One region of the Pseudomonas sp. 210_17 TE3656 genome, then DNA from elsewhere that is predicted to be linked to it. Evidence: predicted binding sites of a transcription regulator. Region 1 holds the regulator's gene; each other region holds the start of a gene.

Region 1 (2,263 bases):
CCGGTCGACCCGAGTTTCTCCCGGGCAAACAGGGCTTCAAAAACGTCTTGCATCTCCAGGTCCGGAACTTCCCGGTCGATCAGGGTGGCGATTTCCTGGAGTGCACGCTTTTTACTGCCTCCCGGCGCGTTCACCAGGGAACGGCCGGGGGTCAGGATGGTTTCAAGTCGGATCATGGATGAGGGGGATCAGCGGGCCGCTGCACCTTGCAGCAGGCTTTGCTGTTTTTCCTTGTGTTTTTTCAGTTGGCGGTCGAGCTTGTCGGTCAAGGCATCGATCGCTGCATACATGTCTGTGTGTTCGGCATTTGCAACCACTTCGCCGCCGGGAATAAACAGCGTCGCTTCAATTTTCTGCTGCAGCTTCTCGACCTTCATGATTACCGTCACATTGGTAATCTTGTCGAAGTGCCCTTCCAGCCGTTTCAGTTTCTGTTCGACGTACTCGCGCAGCGGCTGGGTGACTTCTACATGCTGTCCACTGATATTGACTTGCATACAGCTTCTCCTTTGTTGCCCGTGCATAAGAGGCAGGTATTGCGCCTGCCACTGAACTGCTATGGCTATCTCAGGGGCTACATCAGTCGCTTACGCTCACTCGACGGTGCAATGCCGAGGGACTCGCGGTACTTGGCGACGGTGCGACGGGCTACCTGGATACCTTGTGCCTCCAGTAAACCAGCGATCTTGCTGTCACTCAATGGCTTTTTCTGATTTTCCGCTGCAACCAGTTTTTTGATGATCGCGCGAATCGCTGTGGACGAGCATTCACCGCCTTCGGAGGTGCTGACGTGGCTGGAGAAAAAATACTTCAGCTCGTAAATCCCACGCGGCGTATGCATGTATTTCTGGGTGGTGACCCGGGAAATGGTCGACTCGTGCATGCCCACCGCTTCGGCGATGTCGTGCAATACCAGCGGCTTCATTGCTTCGTCGCCGTGATCGAGGAAACCACGTTGGTGCTCGACGATCTGGGTGGCAACCTTCATCAGGGTTTCGTTGCGGCTCTGCAGGCTCTTGATGAACCAGCGGGCTTCCTGCAACTGGTTGCGCATGAAGGTGTTGTCGGCGCTGGTGTCGGCACGGCGGACGAATCCGGCGTATTGCGGATTGACCCGCAGGCGCGGCACGGCTTCCTGGTTGAGCTCGACCAGCCAGCGTTCGTTGTCCTTGCGCACGATCACGTCAGGGACCACGTATTCGGCTTCGCTGGATTCGATCTGCGAGCCGGGGCGCGGGTTGAGGCTCTGGACCAGTTCGATGACCTGGCGCAGTTCGTCTTCCTTGAGTTTCATCCGCCGCATCAGCTGGCTGTAGTCACGGCTGCCAAGCAGGTCGATGTAATCGCGGACCAGGCGCTGGGCTTCGGCCATCCAGGGGGTGCTGGCGGGCAGTTGACGCAGCTGCAGCAGCAGGCACTCGCTGAGGTTGCGGGCGCCGATGCCGGCCGGTTCGAATTGCTGGATGCGGTGCAGCACGGCTTCGACTTCGTCGAGCTCGATATCCAGCTCCGGGTCAAAGGACTCGCAGACTTCTTCGAGGGTTTCGTCGAGGTAGCCCTGGTTGTTGATGCAGTCGATCAGGGTGACCGCGATCAGCCGGTCGGTGTCGGACATCGGCGCCAGGTTCAACTGCCAGAGCAGGTGGCTTTGCAGGCTTTCGCCAGCCGAAGTGCGGGTGGTGAAGTCCCACTCGTCATCGTCGTTGCTGGGCAGGCTGCTGGCGCTGGTCTGGTAGATGTCTTCCCAGGCCGTATCGACCGGTAGCTCGTTGGGGATGCGCTCGTTCCATTCGCCGTCTTCCAGGCTGTCCACGGTTGGCGTGGTTTCCTGGAAACTGGTGTCCTGGACTTCGGCGACCGGCTTGCTTTCGGCGTTATCCGCCATCGGGTCGCTGTTGTCGAAGTCGTCGCCTTCTTCCTGGCGTTCGAGCATCGGGTTCGATTCCAGCGCTTCCTGGATTTCCTGCTGGAGGTCCAGGGTAGAAAGCTGGAGCAGACGGATGGCCTGTTGCAACTGCGGTGTCATCGTCAGTTGCTGGCCCATTCTTAGGACGAGCGATGGTTTCATGGCAGGGGCTTAACACCTTTTTCGCCGGCGCACATGCGCCATCCACTACAAGGGCACCGAAGCGCCAACTTTAAGCAAATTATATGCCTGAAATTGGAGCGTTTGCCTAGGGTGCTGTAACAATTAAGCCGGATTTCACCGGTACAGTTGCCCCTGGCAAGCGCTTTGTCGCCTCGAACTTACAAGCGGAACTCG
Region 2 (2,263 bases), 2.7 Mb from region 1:
GAAGACTTAAGCGTGATCCGTTGGAACGAGCATTTTCACGTGGCTACCAATATGGGGTCACCGGCAAATCCCGCGAGCTTTGCCCTTTTACTCTACCGTCTGTACGCCAGGCATGGATCAATGGCTGGCGTGAAGGACGCGGCGACAACTGGGACGGTATGACCGGCACTGCGGGTATTCACAGACTCAACGAACTTCACGCCGTTGGCTGAACGAGGAACTGAATTCATTCACCATGCGCGCCCCATCCGGGCGGCGGGCTAAGGCCCAGGGGCCCCTTCAAGGGGCCCTTTTTTATGCCTGCGTTTCAGCGCGGCATGGCAGCAATGGCGTCCACCGCTTCGCGGATCAGCGCAGGCCCCTTGTAGATGAACCCCGAATAGATCTGCACCAGGCTGGCACCCGCGGCGATCTTCTGTGCCGCATGCTTGCCCTCGGTGATGCCCCCGGCTGCGATGATTGGCAACTTGCCACCCAGCTCACCCGACAGCACCTTGACGATATGCGTGCTCTTTTCCAGTACCGGCGCGCCCGACAGGCCACCGGCCTCGTCGCCATGAGGCAAGCCCTCGACACCTTCACGGCCCAGCGTGGTGTTGGTGGCAATCACCGCATCCATGCCTGACTCGACCAGCGCCGCAGCCACCAGAGCGGTTTCTTCATCGCTCATGTCCGGAGCGATCTTGATCGCCAACGGTACGTGCTTGCCGTACTGCGCAGCCAGTTGCCCGCGGCGCTCGGCCAGGGCATCGAGCAACTGCTTGAGCGAGTCGCCGAACTGCAGGCTACGCAGGCCCGGGGTGTTGGGCGAACTGACGTTGACGGTGATGTAGCTGGCGTGGTCGTAGACCTTGTCCAGACAGATCAGGTAGTCGTCCACTGCGCGCTCGACCGGGGTATCGAAGTTCTTGCCGATATTGATGCCCAGTACGCCGCGATATTTCGCCGCCTGCACGCGGTTCAGCAAGTTATCGACACCCAGGTTGTTGAAGCCCATGCGGTTGATGATCGCCTCGGCCTGTGGCAAGCGGAACAGGCGCGGCTTGGGGTTGCCCGGCTGCGGACGCGGCGTGACCGTGCCGATCTCGACAAAACCGAAACCCAGCTGGGCAAAACCATCGATGGCTGCACCGTTCTTGTCCAGACCTGCCGCCAGCCCCACCGGGTTGGCGAACTCCAGGCCCATGACCGTCACCGGCAAGGAGGCCGGGGCCTTGGTCAGCAGCCCGTTCAGGCCCAGGCGGCCACCGGCGCCGATCAGGTCCAGGGACAGGTCATGGGAGGTCTCCGGGGAGAGCTTGAACAGCAACTGGCGGGCCAGGGTATACATGGGCGGGCTTAGCTCGGCGTGAGTGAGGGGGCGATTATATAGGTGGCGCCGTCCGGGGGACAGCGCCGCCTTGGCATATGCGTTGCTTTGTTGACGCTTGATACCGGCCACGCAAGCGGCACGGCCTGACCTTCGATACAGGCGCACTATTGTGAACAACGATACCCCCACGACTCCACTGGCCTGGGTCAACGGCAGCGATGCGCCGGAAAAGCGCAGCCTGGACATCGGCTTCATGGCCCTGAGCGACTGCGCCTCGGTAGTGGTTGCCGCGACCCAGGGCTTTGCCCAGCCCTACGGCCTGAGCCTGAACCTCAAGCGCCAGAGTTCCTGGGCCGGCCTGCGCGACAAGCTGGTCAGCGGCGAGCTGGACGCCGCCCATAGCCTGTATGGGCTGATTTATGCCGTGCACCTGGGCATTGGCGGCACCGGAGCCACCGACATGGCGGTGCTGATGGGGCTCAACCAGAATGGCCAAGGCATCAATCTGTCGGCGGCACTGCAACGTCAGCGCGTGACCCGTCCCGAGGCGCTGGAGCACTTCGTGCACCAAAGCAGGACAAAACTCACCTTTGCCCAGACCTTTCCGACCGGCACTCACGCCATGTGGCTGTATTACTGGCTGGCCAGCCAGGGCATCCACCCACTGCATGACGTCAACAGCGTTGTAGTGCCCCCGGCGCAGATGCTTGCTCATCTGCAAGCCGGGCGCATTGACGGTTTCTGTGTCGGCGAACCCTGGTCGGCCGACGCCGTCGAGCAGGGCCAGGGAATCACCTTGGCGACCAGCCAATCGATCTGGCCTGACCACCCTGAGAAAGTCCTCGGCTGTACCCGCGCCTTCGTCGAGCAATACCCCAACACCGCCAGAGCGCTGGTCAAAGCGATTCTGGCCGCCGGCCGCTTCATCGAGCAAAGCCCGGAAAACCGTCG
Region 3 (2,263 bases), 530 kb from region 1:
AATGACGGTCAGGTTTTTGTCCTGTGCGGACAGACCGGTTTTACTGACATAAAGTGCTGGAAGCATGCCGTTCTCCTCGCGCGCCTGTATTCCGGCGCTACGCCTGTGTGATTAGCCGATCTGCAAAACCCGAGCCATGGCTTCGTCGCCTTCTTTGGCCGTGGTCATCATCTTGATGTGCAGTTCGAATTGCCGAGACAGCGCCAGCACCGAGGTCATTTCCTCGACGGCATTGACGTTACTGTTCTCAAGGAAGCCCGACACCAGCTTGACGTTGGCATCGGCCGGCGCAGGTTGGCCGGTGGTGGTGTGGATCAGACCGTCCAGGCCTTTGGTCATGGTCTTGAGGTCGGGATTGACCATCTTGATCCGGTCAACTTCGGCCATCACCCGTGGCCCCTCGCCCATGGCGCGGATGGTGATGGTGCCGTCTTCACCGACCTCGACTTTCTGCTCCGGCGGCACGGCAATCGGCCCGCCGTTACCCATGATCGGCATACCGTTGGCGGCACGCAGCACACCCAAGGCATCGATGTTCATGCTCGCGGTACGCACATAGGCTTCACTGCCATCAGGCGCCTGCACGGCGATAAAGCCGTCACCACCAATGGCCACGTCCAGGTCACGCCCGGTTTCCAGCATCGAGCCTGGCGAAAAATCCGTCGCCGGGCGCTCGGTCATGGCATAGGCGCGCGCCGGAAAGCTGTCACCAAACACCGGCATCGAGCGCGCCTGTTCCAGGTCACGCTGAAAGCCGGTAGTGGAAATGTTCGCCAGGTTGTTGGCATGCGCCTTCTGCGCCAGCGCGTTCTGGCTGGCACCGGTCATGGCCACGTACAGCATCTTGTCCACAGTATTTCTCCCCTGCGCTGGCGAACACTTGCCGCTCGCCGCTGCTTTGCAGTGCTTGAAGCAAGTTTCAAACCAACTTTGCAGAAGTGGCCAAAAGCCCCGCCAGACAAGGACTTGTTCGCCGCACAGGTATGCAACCGGGAGAAGCGCCGTCGAAATTACGGCGCCAGCTTGCCGCTAGCGGCAAGCCTCAGTAGTCGCGGCACGCCGCGTTATTGAAGGGACCGGCGAAGCGCTTCCAGCCATCGCCCGGAGAAAACTGGGCACAGACCAGGCGCCCATCTGCCTGGCTTTCCCAGCGATACCAAGGTGCGGCATCAGCCCTGACCTGAGTCATCAGCAACACCGCAAACACCGCTAACGCCAATCGTTGCAACATGATCGATACCTCTGAAACGACAGACCCCTTCCGAGAAAGGGGTCCGTCCACACCTAGCACTTCACAGCAGCATCAGGTCATCTGAATGATGGTCTGCATGATGGTGCTCTGGGTAGAGATGGTCTTGGCGTTCGCCTGGTAGTTGCTCTGCGCCTTGATCAGCTCGACCAGCTCAGTGGTCAGGTTGACGTTGGAGGCCTCCAGCGAGTTGGAGGCGATAGCACCCAGAGTACCGGTCTTCGGCGCGTCGATACCCGGGATACCCGAGGAGTAAGTCTCGGTCCAGCGCGTACCACCCATAGGCTGCAGGCCCTGCTCGTTGGCGAAGGAAGCAATGGCAACCTGACCGATTGCGCGCGACTGCTGGTTGCTGAAGCTGGCGAACATCACACCGCTGGAGTCGATGCTCAGGCTCGACAGAATACCGGTAGCGTAACCGTCCTGGCTCTGCGACAGACGCGTGGTCGGGGTGTTGTAGGAGGTGGTATCAGTCATGTCGATGGCGATACCGCCAGCGCTAGCCTCGGAACCATTGGAGCCCCACACCGGCGGTTTGGCATTCGGATCGGTAACGGTGGCAGGAATCCAGCCGGTCAGCTTGAACACCTTGTTCACCACTTCGTAGCCAGAACCTGCAGCACCCGCGGTCATGGTATCGACACTACCGTCAGGCTTGAAGGTGATGACGCCTTCCAGTGGCTGCGGCGGCTCCTGAGTAGGATCGAGCGGGTTACGGCCATCGACCAGGGTGTAAGACTTCCACTCATTGGTGTCGGTCTTGACGTAGTACTGATCCATGATGTGCTCGTTACCCTGGCTGTCATAGATCTTGGTGGCGAAGGTCTTGTTCCAGGTGGTGTCGTCGGTTGGATCGAACGTGGTGGTGCTCGGGATGACCTTGTCCGACGAGTTCAGGTTGATGCCCTGATCGATCGAGGTAGTGGACTTTGGCGCCAGTGCCGAGGTGTCGATCTTCAGGTCGGTCAGCACACCGTTGATGATCTTGCCGTTCTCGTCCACACCATAGCCACG

Evidence for each region. Region 1 encodes sigma-54, which starts transcription at its own class of promoters, with help from an activator protein. Its sites were predicted from a motif close to ANTGGCATNNANNTTGCTNT; they were not measured.
Region 2: a site for sigma-54 is predicted at 1,400-1,419, ahead of ACVI9W_RS20355 (CmpA/NrtA family ABC transporter substrate-binding protein). Genes of this name have one in related genera too.
Region 3: a site for sigma-54 is predicted at 910-929, ahead of ACVI9W_RS05140 (flagellar basal body rod protein FlgF). Genes of this name have one in related genera too.

Annotation. Positions count from the first base shown of each region.
Region 1 covers NZ_JBTRBC010000001.1:1,618,526-1,620,788, reverse strand. Annotated here, with positions in the region: gene ptsN (PTS IIA-like nitrogen regulatory protein PtsN) at 1-176, opposite strand, end outside; gene hpf (ribosome hibernation-promoting factor, HPF/YfiA family) at 189-497, opposite strand; gene ACVI9W_RS07655 (RNA polymerase factor sigma-54) at 575-2,068, opposite strand; gene lptB (LPS export ABC transporter ATP-binding protein) at 2,248-2,263, opposite strand, start outside.
Region 2 covers NZ_JBTRBC010000001.1:4,339,040-4,341,302, reverse strand. Annotated here, with positions in the region: gene rmf (ribosome modulation factor) at 1-212, shown strand, start outside; gene ACVI9W_RS20360 (quinone-dependent dihydroorotate dehydrogenase) at 308-1,330, opposite strand; gene ACVI9W_RS20355 (CmpA/NrtA family ABC transporter substrate-binding protein) at 1,482-2,263, shown strand, end outside.
Region 3 covers NZ_JBTRBC010000001.1:1,091,904-1,094,166, forward strand. Annotated here, with positions in the region: gene flgG (flagellar basal-body rod protein FlgG) at 1-66, opposite strand, end outside; gene ACVI9W_RS05140 (flagellar basal body rod protein FlgF) at 112-852, opposite strand; gene ACVI9W_RS05145 (hypothetical protein) at 1,043-1,231, opposite strand; gene flgE (flagellar hook protein FlgE) at 1,304-2,263, opposite strand, start outside.